DNA from 3 places in the Mesorhizobium sp. 8 genome. Region 2 is predicted to be linked to each of the others. Evidence: riboswitches for the same ligand, from Rfam matches in the RefSeq annotation. Region 2 holds a riboswitch; each other region holds the start of a gene.
The links. Region 2 has a riboswitch for cobalamin ahead of FGU64_RS00045 (CbtB-domain containing protein). Riboswitches for the same ligand answer to the same signal wherever they lie in the genome.

Region 1 (3,937 bases), 1.2 Mb from region 2:
CCGCGCTGGTTGGTCTGCCAAGCCTCGCGCTTGGTTGTGGCGACGATGACCTGGAAGACCGGCACGCCGGCGCGGTTGAACAGTGTTTCGGCGCCGGGTTCTGCACCGGAAGCGAAAGCCGTAGCGGTGACGATCGCCGAGGGGCAGAGTTCGGCGAGTGCGGCTTCGACAAAGGCTAGCGAGGCGGAGTCCTTGAGGCTGGATACGAAGATCGGTACCGGCGCCATGCTCTTGTCGCGGAGGGCTTGTGTCAACGCATCGATGGGGGCGGCGTCGGCGGCTAGAAGCATCGAGCGGTAAAAGAGGATGGGGACGATAAGGCTTTCCTCCCCCTTCGAGGGGGAGTTGCCTTCGAAGGCGGCGGAAGGGGGCCTATGAACTATCGAGGGGGGGACAGGCGATGGCCCTCGCTCTATGGCGGGCGACCCCTCCCGCCTCGCTTCGCTCGGCACATCCAGCCCTCGGCTATGGCCTCGGGCGTTCGAGCCCTTTGAAAGCTCCGCTGGAGCTTTCAATTCGCCTTCGGCGAACCGGGCTCTTACCCCCTCAAGGGGGAGGGGAACCACTCCCACGCCCGGCTCGTAATATCCGGCCTTTGGCACCTCCACGGGTGGACTCGTCTCGATATCCTGTCCGGCGAGCGCCGCCATGCGGCGCACCAGTGCGCGCATGTTGTCGGGGCCGCCTTGCCGGAAATAGCCGAGGAGGCCGGCGAGTTCGTCGGCCGGCAAGGTGGAAGCTTCGGCGAGGCGGGCGTCGGCGTCACGGTCCTCGCCGGGAAGCAGGGCGAGCCTGATGCCTTTCTCCCGCGCCAGTGCGGCCAGCCGGTCGCAGCCGTAGCGCCACCAGTCGTAGCCGCCGAGGATGCGCACGAGGATGATTTTCGCGTGCGCCGCCACGCTGTCCAGCCAGAGATCGACCGACATCGGATGGCGCAGGTCGCGCAATGCCGCCAGCCGCATCGAGGGCAGGGCATTGGCGTCCTGCTTCCATGCTGCCGCCAACCCCGAAAGGTCGCTGTCCGTGAAGGACAGCGCCACCATGTCGGCCGGCTGCTGGCGCAGATCGACCGGTTCGGCGATATCGTCGAGCGAGGCTGAGGTGGTGGTCAGGATGTGCATGAGCGCCTGACCATTTTGTCGGAAGGGCGTCGGCCCCTCTCCGTCTCGGCTTCGCCTCGACACCTCTCCCCCGCGCTGCGGGGGCGAGGAAAGGCGTCAAGTTCCCCGCCCCCGGAACGGGGGAGAGGTGGCTTGCGAAGCAAGACGGAGAGGGGGGCTGCCGCCATCACCCCACCAGTATCTTCTCGATGGCCGGCTGGTTCAGGCCCTTGAGGCCGATGACCACCAGCCGCGAGCGTCTGTCCTCGCTGGGCGCCCAGGCGCGGTCGTAGTAGTGGTTGACGCGCGGGCCGACGGCCTGCACCAGAAGCCGCATCGGCTTGCCGGTGACTTCGACGAAGCCCTTCAGGCGCAGCACGTTCTCGGCTTCGGCAGCCGCCGCGACACGCTTCGCCAGTTCGTCCGGGACGGTGATCGACGGGATTTCGACGACGAAGGTGTCGAAGTCGTCGTGTTCGTGGTCGCCCAGCCCGTCGTGATGGCTCTTGCGGTTCTCGATGTCGTCCTCGACCGCCAGCGCAAGGCCGAGCAACACGGACGGATCGACCTTGCCTTGCGAGGTCGGCACGATTTTCACCGCCGGCTTCACATGGTCGCCCAGGATGGCGTTGGCCTTGGCGGATGCCGTGCCGTCCATCAGGTCGCTCTTGGACAGGATGATGAGATCGGCGCAGGCGACCTGGTCCTCGAACACTTCCTCCACCGGGTCGTCGTGGTCGAGGCTGTCGTCGGCGGCGCGCTGGGCGGCCAGCGCCTCCATGTCGGAGGCCACCTGGCCGGCGGCGAGCGCCGGGCCGTCGACCACGGCGACGACGCCGTCGACGGTGACGCGGCTCTTCACGCTCGGCCACTGGAAGGCCTGCACCAGCGGCTTGGGCAGCGCCAGCCCGGAGGTTTCGATGAGGATATGGTCGACCTTCGGTGTGCGCGCGAGAATCTGGTCCAATGCCGGGACGAAGTCGTCGGCGACGGTGCAGCAGATGCAGCCGTTGGACAGTTCGACGATGTTTTCCTCCGGGCAGGTGTCGATGCCGCAGCCTTTCAGGATTTCGCCGTCGACGCCGACATCGCCGAACTCGTTGACAATTAGCGCCAGCCGCTTGCCCTTGGCCGTTTCGAGCAGGTGGCGGATCAGCGTCGTCTTGCCGGCGCCGAGGAAGCCGGTGACGACAGTGCAGGGAACGCGGGCGGCGGAAGCGGTCATGGGACGTCCTTCGTGAAAGCAAGGGGAGGGATGCGCGCGACGAGACCGCGCTTGAGCGAATCGGGGCGGCCGCGCCAGGGGATCAGACCGTCCGTGGAGGTCGAGAAAAGCCGGGCGCCGGCGACGAGATCGGCGCCGCTGTCGGGCGCGAGGTCGCCGAAGACGTAGCTCCAGCAGCCGTCGCGCAGCAGTGCGGCCGACAGCCGGCGCTTGCAGTTGCCGAGGCATTCGACGGTGCGCACGCTTATGGCGTCGTTGCTTGCGGCACGCCGTGCATCCTGCGCCAGAAGACTGCCGGCGCGCGGATGGGCGTCGGAACCGGTTTCGTCGCGGCAGGTCGCGCAGACGAGGATGGTGACTCCGCCCGCGACTGGGACGTCACGCTCGCTTTCGGACACAGGGGCCGCCGGTTCAGCCGGGAAGATGCCGTCGCGATCCAAATCGGGCTCCTTGTCCGGGACACCCGCCGGACGGTCGGATTCTGCATTCGGACGGCAGGTCTCCTGGCTTGCGGGTCGCCGCCCTTGCCGCCTTCCCGGACAATTCCAGTGGCTTTCGGCGCGGGCTCGTCGCTCACAGTTGCGGGGACAGCCGCGGCTTTGGAACCTCGCGATCCCGCACCGCATTCCCTCTTAGCTTCTTCCTGTTGGGGAAGAAGACCATCCGATGCGGATTTAGGCCGTGGGCAAGCTGACTGTCAATGTCGGCTTCATCGGCGCGGACGGCTCTCATCGCGAGGGCAGGCCGCGCCGCTGCCATTCGCCGGGCGGGATCGGTTCACCGATGCGGAAGGCGAAGGACACCACCTTCGTCGCGTCGGCGTCGACCTCGCAACGGTAGCTCAGGTCCCGCCATTGGCCGTTGGCGCGGAATGCCACGCCCGGAACGTCGATCACGTTGCCGGATTCCAGCCGGGAGGACGGCAGGAGGTCGGCAAAGTAAGGCGGGACGTTGCGCAGTAACTGCTCGCGCAGTTCCGACACGCACAGCGTGGCTCCCCGCGCGCTGCGTGGCAGACCGCCTATCGCGGTCGTCGCCAATGCATTGCCGGTCGCCGACGGCGAGAACAGTTTTTTCGCTTGCCTGAGCTTCGGGGCGCCCGGCTTTTTGGCGGTCTCTTTCGGTCGCGCCGCCTCAGCCGGCCTGGCGGTCGGGGTCACGGCCGCGTCCGGCAGTGCAAGCTCGGATTCTGAGTCGTCGGCCTCCGTGTCTTCCTTTTCGGCCTCGGTCTGCTCGTCCAGCGGTTGTTGCATATCCGAAGGCTTCGCTTCTTCCTCGGCGCTGCTTCCTTCGAGTGATTTTTTGGGACCGCTGTCCTTTTCGCCGTATTGGACGACGGGATTGAAGCTGGGGACCGGGCTTGGAGATACCGGCGTTTCCTTTGCGGGGGGAGGCGGCGGCGGCGGTTCGGCTTTCTTTTCAGGTGGCTTTTCGGCATCCGGCCTCGGTGCGGGAGGCTCCGTCTTGGGCTTGGGGGGCTGCTCGGGCGGCGGGACGAGATCGACGCTGACCGTCTGGTCTTTCTCCGGTTTGAGGAGGGAGTGCGGCAGTCCGAAAATCAGCAGTGCGAGGATGACGAGATGCAGCCCGGCCGAAACGGGCAAGGCAAATC
Region 2 (3,937 bases):
GTCAGCCGCTCCGGCGACAGGCTGCGCAACTCCATGTTGGAGACATGCGTGGAGTGCCGCCGTTCGATGTGGAAGGCGATGTGGTTTTCCACGAAGGCCGAAAGCCGCACCCGGGGCAGGGTGCTCGCTGGCCGCGCCTCCTGCCAGGCAGCGAGCAATGCCTGCATGTGTTCCAGCATCAGCGAAAACAGCAGGTCTTCCTTGGTCGGGAAATAGCGGTAGAGCGCGGCCGCCTGCACGCCGACCTCGCCGGCCAGCTGGCGCATCGACATCGCCTCGTAGCCGTGACGTGCGATCAGCGCCGTCGCGGCGTCGCGGATGGCCGCCTCGGTTCTTTCGCCGTCGGACCCTGTCGTGCGCGCCATATCTATCCTCCAGTGTCATTAATAAAACGAACGTTCAATTCTTTCAAGGGGGTGAAGCGCTTCCTTGATGGATGGTGGCTGCCCTTGGTCGGCGCCGGCACATGCAGTCGGCGTCGATGGCTGAGGCGTGGCGGAGTTCGTCGAAAAACGGAGGAGAAGGGAGTTATGCTGCCGGATGCCGGGGCACCGTGCCCTTCCGGCGCAGACCGGCAAAGCCGGCACCGCCCATCGCGACCGCCAGCATGGCGAAGGAGAGCACGCTCGGCGCATGATAAGGCACCGCGGTCCAGTCCGGCCGGATCAGGGTCGCGGTGTTAAAATCCTCGCTGCTGAACTGGCACAGCACGAAAGACGCGCCGTTGCGCACCATGTCCGCGTCGATGCGCGAAACAAGCGCCTCGATATCGGCCTCGAGCGGCGAATTACGATCGTTTATGCCGCGCATGTGGACCAGCAGGGCCTGCGTGGCCGACAGGTAAGCGTGGCTGCACTCGTTGAACGGGCTCGCTTCGTCCCCCAAGCTGCCGGGACGACACCCCACAGGCAATAGGTATACTGGATGTTGCCGAAGGTGAGCAGCCGGCGGAACGTCTCATCGGTGCGGGCTTGCCTCGCGGCAAGGTCGAGGATTTCGCCGCGATATGTGGCGATCACCGCCATCTGTCCGTGGGTGAGGGCGGGAATGGCGATGCCGCTGTCGTCGGAATTGGCGGCGCTGCGGTGCGCTTGCGCCGTTGCTACGGGCAGAAGGACGATCAGAAGGCATGAAAAAGCCGCGGCGCGGACATTAAAGATGGCGCGCCGCGGCATGGTTTCAGTCAGCGGCTGGCCGGGCGCGCTGCTGCAGGCCGGTACCCGGCAAGGCTGCGTTCGGCAAGTGCCCCGAAACCGAGACCGACGACAGTCCAAAGCACCGCATGCAGGCCGAGCGAAGCCGTGCGAAAATACCACAGCAGATCGGCGGGGAAGCCTTCCGGCACCTCGTTGACCGTCGGCAGGGCATATTGCGCAATGGCCACCACTATGATGAAGGCACCGGCAGCAATGATGGAAGCGTTCCAGCCGCCCCGGCTTGCCCACAGGCGTTGCGCAAGGCCGACGGCAGCGACCGCGGCCAGCAACGACACCAGCATCATGACGAAGAACAATTCCGTCCTGGCGCCGATCGTCTCGGGGTTGCCGACTGCCGGCGGGGTCGCCGGATATTTCAGGAACGGCACTGCAACGAGTGTGATGAAGCCGCCGAGCGCCAGCAGGCCCGCCGTGGCACGGGCGCCGAGCCGGCCGATGCGTCCGTAGACATAAGCGAAGGCGAGAGAGAACAGCCCGCCGACCGCCGCGCCGTAGACGACGACGCCGGTGAGCAGGCCGATGCCGGCCTGCGTGGTGCGCGAAACCAGTTCCGGTTCCTCGGCCATCGCCTGGCTGCCGGTGGCCTGTTCGGCTGCCGCCGCCTGTTCCTCAAGCGCGATGGCGCGGTCGACCTGCGGTTCGCCGAAGACGCGGGCGAAGCCGAAAGCGAACAGCCCCGCGATCACCCCGACAATCATGCCGCGGAGCAAAAGAGACCCAACCATGTCGGCAACCCTTTTAGTGGCAGGGGAAACCGAGAAGATGGCGGCCGTCATGCACGAATTCGTGGATGTACATGCCGGAGAACAGCGAGGTGGCGCCTTCCTCGGTGCCGACGAAATAGATCGCGATCAGGAAGAGAAGGCCGCCGAAAATTGCCCACGGCAGGAGTTCCCGAACCGGTATCGGGCGGACATCCGGTGTTGCGATGGCAATGTTGGACATGATTTCCTCTCCTGGGATCCAGCGTCCCGTTGCAAAAATATACAGGGAAGATCTGACTTTCGGCGGGTCAAAAAGCGACAGCCGATCACAGTGGCGCGACCGTGCCGGATTCACACCGGCTTCCACACCTGTATATGCAAAGAACATTATGCCAGTGCGTTGCTGCCTGTCAATGAAAGCCGGTATGGCGACAAATCTGTTCAGGATAGCTGCGATACGTTTCCATGATGCCGGGCGAAAAGGATGCCGAATCGAATGCAGGCGCGTCTCACCCTTATTTGCAGCGGTGTTACACCGGTGGCACGGCATGGCGCCTTTCCAGCCGACGAAGCGCTGGATGACAGGATGCTGGGAATGACCGTCGCGTTGAAGCCGTTGCTGGCGCGAGCCGATCGCATCCTGACCGGTCCGGAACTGCGGGCGAGGCAGACGGCGGAGGCGCTCGGGTTGGTCGCCGCGCCGTCGGAGACGTTACGCGATCAGGATTTCGGCCGCTGGGCCGGCAAGGACATTGCGGAGGTCGGACAGGCCGAACCGCAGGCGCTAGCCGCATGGCTTGGCGATCCGGATGCCGTGCCGGGCGACGGCGAATCGTTTTCAGCGGTGATGGGTCGAGTGGCGGGCTGGCTGGACGACCTGCGTGGCGCACCCGGCCACACGGTCGCCGTCACGCATGCGGCGGTCATTCGGGCGGCTATCCTTGCCGTCATGGGTGCGCCGCCTGCCTGTTTTGCCCGCATCGACGTTACGCCGCTCAGCCTGACCGACCTGCGCGGCGATGGCCGGCGCTGGACCTTGAGGGCAACAGGCTTGATGGCGCGATAAGCTCTTCAGTTGCCGCGTGCGGCCGCCAACACGCCGGGCAGCTCTTCGGCGAAGATGTCCAGTTCGTGGTCGAGGCCGACGCTGACGCGGATGCACCGGTCGAGCACGGGCGCCATTGGCTTGCGAATGAAGACGTCGCGCGACAGCATGCCTTGCATGACCCTGGCTGCGAAGGCGCCGTCGCCACCGCAATCGATGGTGACGAAGTTGGTGCCGGAAGCAAGCGGCTTCAGGCCGTTCTCGTTGGCGATCGAAGCGATACGCTGCCGTCCGGCCGCGACTTTCGCGACGACCTCGGCGAGCCATGCCTGATCGGCAAGCGCCGCTTCGCCGGCCACCTGCGCCATGCGACTGACGCCGTAGTGGTTGCGAATCTTCTCGAAGTCACGAATCACCTGCGCCTCGCCGAAGGCATAGCCGCAGCGGATGCCCGCCAGCCCATAGGCCTTGGAGAAGGTTCGCATGCGGATGAGATTCGGCCGCGACACGTCGATGGCCGGCAGCGCCGAGGCCGGACCGAGTTCGCCATAGGCCTCGTCGAGCACCAGCATGGTGGTTTCGGGAAGTGCGGCGATGAAGCGGTCGATCTCGTCTGCTTCCCACCAGCTTCCCATCGGATTGTCGGGGTTGGAGAGGTAGACCAGCGGCGCCTTTTCCCGACGCACGGCGTCGAGCAGCCCCTCGAGGCTTTCGCGATCCTGTTCGTAGGGGACCGTCACCAGTCGACCGCCGACGCTGGCGACATGGAAATTGAAGGTCGGATACGCGCCGAGCGAGGTGACGACCGCATCGCCTGGCCCGACATACATGCGCGCCACCAGGCCTAGCAGGCCGTCTATGCCTTCGCCGATGACGATGTTCTCCACCCCGACGCCGAGATGAGCGGCGGTAGCCACCTTGAGATCGAAATTGTCGGGGTCGCAATACATCCACTGGTCGCGCGCCACCTC
Region 3 (3,937 bases), 2.1 Mb from region 2:
AAAGCCGGTGATCCGGGCACGGCCCACATTGACGGGCGTGAAGTTCTGGTCGAGCGTGATCGCGTCGGTCAGCATCGTCTGGTAGAAGGCGACGTCCACCGTCGTGTCGGCTCCCATCCGCCAGTTGAGGCCGGCTTCCCAGGAGCGCGACTTCTCCGGCTTCAGGTTCGGGTTCGACGCCGGCGGAAAGCCTGGGAACGACGGATAATAGAGGTCGTTGAAGGTCGGCGCCCTGTAGCCCGTCGCATAGGAGGATCGCAGGGTCAGGTCGGGCGTGATTTCATAGCTGGCGCCGATATTGTAGGTGGTCACGCCGCCGAACTGGCTGTTGTCGTCGTAGCGGATGCCGCTGTCGATGCGCAGCGCCTCGTATTCAGCTGAATACTGGCCGAACACCGACGAGACGGTGCGAGCGTTGACGTCGTAGTCGACGGTGGAATCCACCTTTTCTCGATAGGATTCGACGCCGCCGGTGACGACGTTCTTCACGCCGCCGGTGTCGAAACTCTTTTCGGTCGAGGCGAAGACGCCGTAGCGGCTCGTATCGAAGCGGCTGTCGCCCGGCTGATCCTTGCGGAAGTTCCTCTGATTGTCGATGCCGGAATAGAGCTCGACCGTCGAGGACCAGTCCTCGGAATGGTCGATGCGGGTGCCGATCTTGCCGGTGAAGGTGGTGGTATACTGCTGGTTGTCGAGGGGAAAGGCGTTGTCGTAGCGGGTTCTGCCGCGCGCCACCAGGGCATCGCCATAGATGCGGCCCCAGTCGAAATCCCTGGCGATCGACATGTTCGCCGAACCTTGCAGAAAGCCGTTGTCGCCGGATTCGTGGATACCCCATGGCGCGTCCGGCGTGGTGAAATCGTAGCCTTGCGTGCCGATGATGCTGGCGCCGGCCGAATAGGTCAGGCCGTCAGCCTCGCCCCGCACGTTGCCGGACGTGTAGCCACCCCACGGGTTCATGACACCAACCGTCGCGCTGCCGCAGACTTTGCGGTCGTCCCCACAGGAGCCGCCCTGTCTGGTGATGATGTTGACGACGCCGCCGATGGCGTCGGAGCCGTATTGCGCCGAGTGTGCGCCCTTGGCGATCTCGATGCGCTCCACCGAATCCAGCGGGATGTTGAAGATGGATGCGCCACCCGACGTAGCGGACGCAATGCGCACGCCGTTGACCAGGATCAGCGTCTGGCTCGTCTTGGTTCCCCGCACCGAAACGCTGGCAATCGAACCCATGCCGCCATTGGTGCTCACCGAAACGCCCGGATATGACCGGAGCAGGCTCGGCAAGTCCGGTGCGGCCGACTTCTTGATCTCGGCTTCATCGATGACCGTCACCGACGAAGTCGAACGCACCAGCGGACTCTCGCGCCGGAGCGGCGTGCTGATGTAGATGGGCTCGAGCAGTGTCGGCCCGGAGGTCGGGGCGTCCTGCGCCAGCGATTGCGTGGAAATGGCCGAAGACAGCGCCCCAGCCGCAATAAGAAATCTTCTCAAATCTGCCCCCCAAACGGCTCAAAGGCACGACGGCATCATGCCGGTTTCAAAAACCGCAAGTGGACCGGGATCAGGGACGTTACAGGACAACGCTCCGCCCGCCCGCATGCGGCAACACCAGACTGTGTCACCGCAACGGACGGCCGCGCCTGCCCACCCCTCGTGGTCAAGCATGGGTGACTGGAACAGGCAGGTCTCCTGACTTCCGTGTCGTCGCCCCCGTCCGCCTTCCCGGTCAGCGAGGCTGACCAGTGGCATGTGGGTTGGAGGCTCTACGGTTACAGTTGCGGGGGCAGTCGCGGATTTGGCTGTCGCCAGCCTCACCGTGTTCCCTTTTCATCCGTCTCGCGACGGAACCGGCTCCAGGGGAACCCTTACCGATCGATGGAAGGCGCTGTCAACGGCGAACTCCCGCCATGTCACGAACGCCCCTTTCCCGTCCGCTTCTGTTCCGGCGGCAAAGGACAGACGTAGTCGGTCCCGAGTCTTGTCCGCGGAATCTCAACATGTGAGAGATGCCCGATGAAAGCCTTCTCGATCCGGTGCGACAGCCCAATCCTTGTAGCCGAGTTCACGCGGCCTCACGCAATGCTGAGCTGGTCGCTCACCCGGCCGGGCTTCACCTCAGCCAACAGCGTCGCGTGGCTGCACGTCAGAGACGACGACCTGCCGCTCGGCCTCGACCCGGTCCAGTTCCTGAGGGACCGGATGTCGGCTGCGGGATTGGATGACGCGGTGCATCTCATGACCTCGCGCGATATCCGCAAACATCATGTCGCGGAAGCATCGGTCGGGCTCGCCGCCGCCACCTGCCTTGCCACGGTGGGGCTTGGCAATGCGGCGCGCGTCGGCTCGGCACCGGCGCTCCACGATCGCGCGGGAACGATCAACCTGCTCGTCCATGTCGACCGGCCGTTGTCGCAGGCGGCGTTCGTGGAAACGGTTTCGATCGCGGCGCAGGCTCGCACAGTCGCGCTCGTTGAGCTGGAATGGAAACCACATGGCGAAGTCGTGACCGGCACCGGCACCGACTGCATCGTTGTCGCCGCACCTGCCGGGAATCCGGAAGAACAATTCGCAGGTTTGCACACCGACATTGGATCTGCTGTCGGGCGCGCCACTTACGATGCTATCACGTTCGGCGCAAAGGCGTGGATTGCCGAGCAGCCTCCTCTTGGTCTTGCCGAGAGATAAATCGTTGCATCCCTGACACCGGATCACCAGACGAACGGGATCAGCATTTTGGTGCGTGCCGCATAAACCGTGTATTGCTTGCCGTAGTGGTCAGCGAGGTGTCGATCGAGCGCCGGCGCATTGAAAAAGCCAAAGAAACAAAGCGTGTAGATCGGAATGAGGGCGGCCCAGACGGTGTGAGCGACAATTGCGTAAGCGCTGACCCAAAGGATATCGCCGAAAAAGTTGACGTGGCGCGACAGCGAGAAGAGCCCATTCACGTAGAGTTTTCCCTTGTTTTCGGGGTCCTTCTCGAATCTGTCGCGTGCGAATCCCGATCCGGTGTTGAGATAGCAGCCCGCGGCAGGCGACGAATGGCGTCCTCAGATGATCGACGATGGCGTCGCCATCGCGATTGCCATCGGGTCGAGAACTAGGCCACAGAGCCAAAAGCGCATTCACGACAGCGATAGCTCCCCGACAGGATCGACACGAGGCCAGCACCCCGACGACGGTCACGCAACCCGCCGGTGAACCATGCGCCGAAACTATAGCCGGTTATGACGGGACCGTATTGGCCAGTACCGTCGATGCGGCGTCCAGGCCGCCCTTGCGATACGGAACCTGGCAAAGCGAAAGCCCCATCTCGACACCGGCCAGCGCGGCCATCAACGTCAGGTCGTTGGCCTCTCCGAGATGCCCGATGCGGAAAACCCGGCCCGCGACCTTCCCCAGGCCTGCTCCCAGAGACATATTGCAACTGTCGAGAACCGCCTTCCGGAACCGGTCCGCATCGTGCCCCTCGGGCATGACGACGGCGGTTAGGACAGGCGAATGCTCCCGCTCGTCCTGGCATTGTATGTCGAACCCCCAGTTGTGCACGGCCGCGCGGGCGGCCGCCGCCAGGCGCTTGTGGCGGGCGAAGACGGCTTGCAGTCCCTCTTCCTGCAGCATGGCCAAGGCTTCGCGCAAGCCGCATGTTGGTGGCGGGCGTATAGGGAAAGAAGCCGGTGTTGTTGGGCCCGAGCATATCGTTCCAATCCCAGTAGGAACGAGGCAAGCGGCTTTCCCGCGATGCGGCGATCGCTTTCTGTGACACTGCGTTGAAGCCGAGCCCCGGCGGCAGCATGAGCCCCTTCTGCGAACAGCTCACGGTGACGTCGATCCCCCATTCATCATGGCGCAGGTCCGCCGATCCGAGACCGGATATGGAATCGACCAGGAAGAGAGCCGGATGGCTGGCCGCATCCATGGCCTTGCGAATATCCGC

Region 1: another riboswitch for cobalamin. It lies ahead of FGU64_RS05675 (DUF1636 family protein); the one in region 2 lies ahead of FGU64_RS00045 (CbtB-domain containing protein).
Region 3: another riboswitch for cobalamin. It lies ahead of FGU64_RS10240 (TonB-dependent receptor); the one in region 2 lies ahead of FGU64_RS00045 (CbtB-domain containing protein).

What each region holds. Positions count from the first base shown of each region.
Region 1 is NZ_CP040914.1:1,205,241-1,209,177, reverse strand. Features, by position in the region: gene cobN (cobaltochelatase subunit CobN) at 1-1,121, opposite strand, end outside; gene cobW (cobalamin biosynthesis protein CobW) at 1,288-2,325, opposite strand; gene FGU64_RS05675 (DUF1636 family protein) at 2,322-2,723, opposite strand; cobalamin riboswitch at 2,801-3,004, opposite strand; gene FGU64_RS05670 (DUF930 domain-containing protein) at 3,054-3,937, opposite strand, start outside.
Region 2 is NZ_CP040914.1:4,227-8,163, forward strand. Features, by position in the region: gene FGU64_RS00030 (TetR/AcrR family transcriptional regulator) at 1-365, opposite strand, end outside; gene FGU64_RS23455 (hypothetical protein) at 529-885, opposite strand; gene FGU64_RS00040 (CbtA family protein) at 1,184-1,942, opposite strand; gene FGU64_RS00045 (CbtB-domain containing protein) at 1,956-2,162, opposite strand; adenosylcobalamin (AdoCbl) riboswitch at 2,182-2,313, opposite strand; gene FGU64_RS00050 (histidine phosphatase family protein) at 2,517-2,987, shown strand; gene FGU64_RS00055 (pyridoxal phosphate-dependent aminotransferase) at 2,993-3,937, opposite strand, start outside.
Region 3 is NZ_CP040914.1:2,113,288-2,117,224, forward strand. Features, by position in the region: gene FGU64_RS10240 (TonB-dependent receptor) at 1-1,494, opposite strand, end outside; cobalamin riboswitch at 1,665-1,870, opposite strand; gene FGU64_RS10245 (adenosylcobinamide amidohydrolase) at 2,017-2,688, shown strand; gene FGU64_RS10250 (DUF1295 domain-containing protein) at 2,712-2,948, opposite strand; partial or broken gene FGU64_RS10255 (aminotransferase class V-fold PLP-dependent enzyme) at 3,226-3,937, opposite strand, start outside.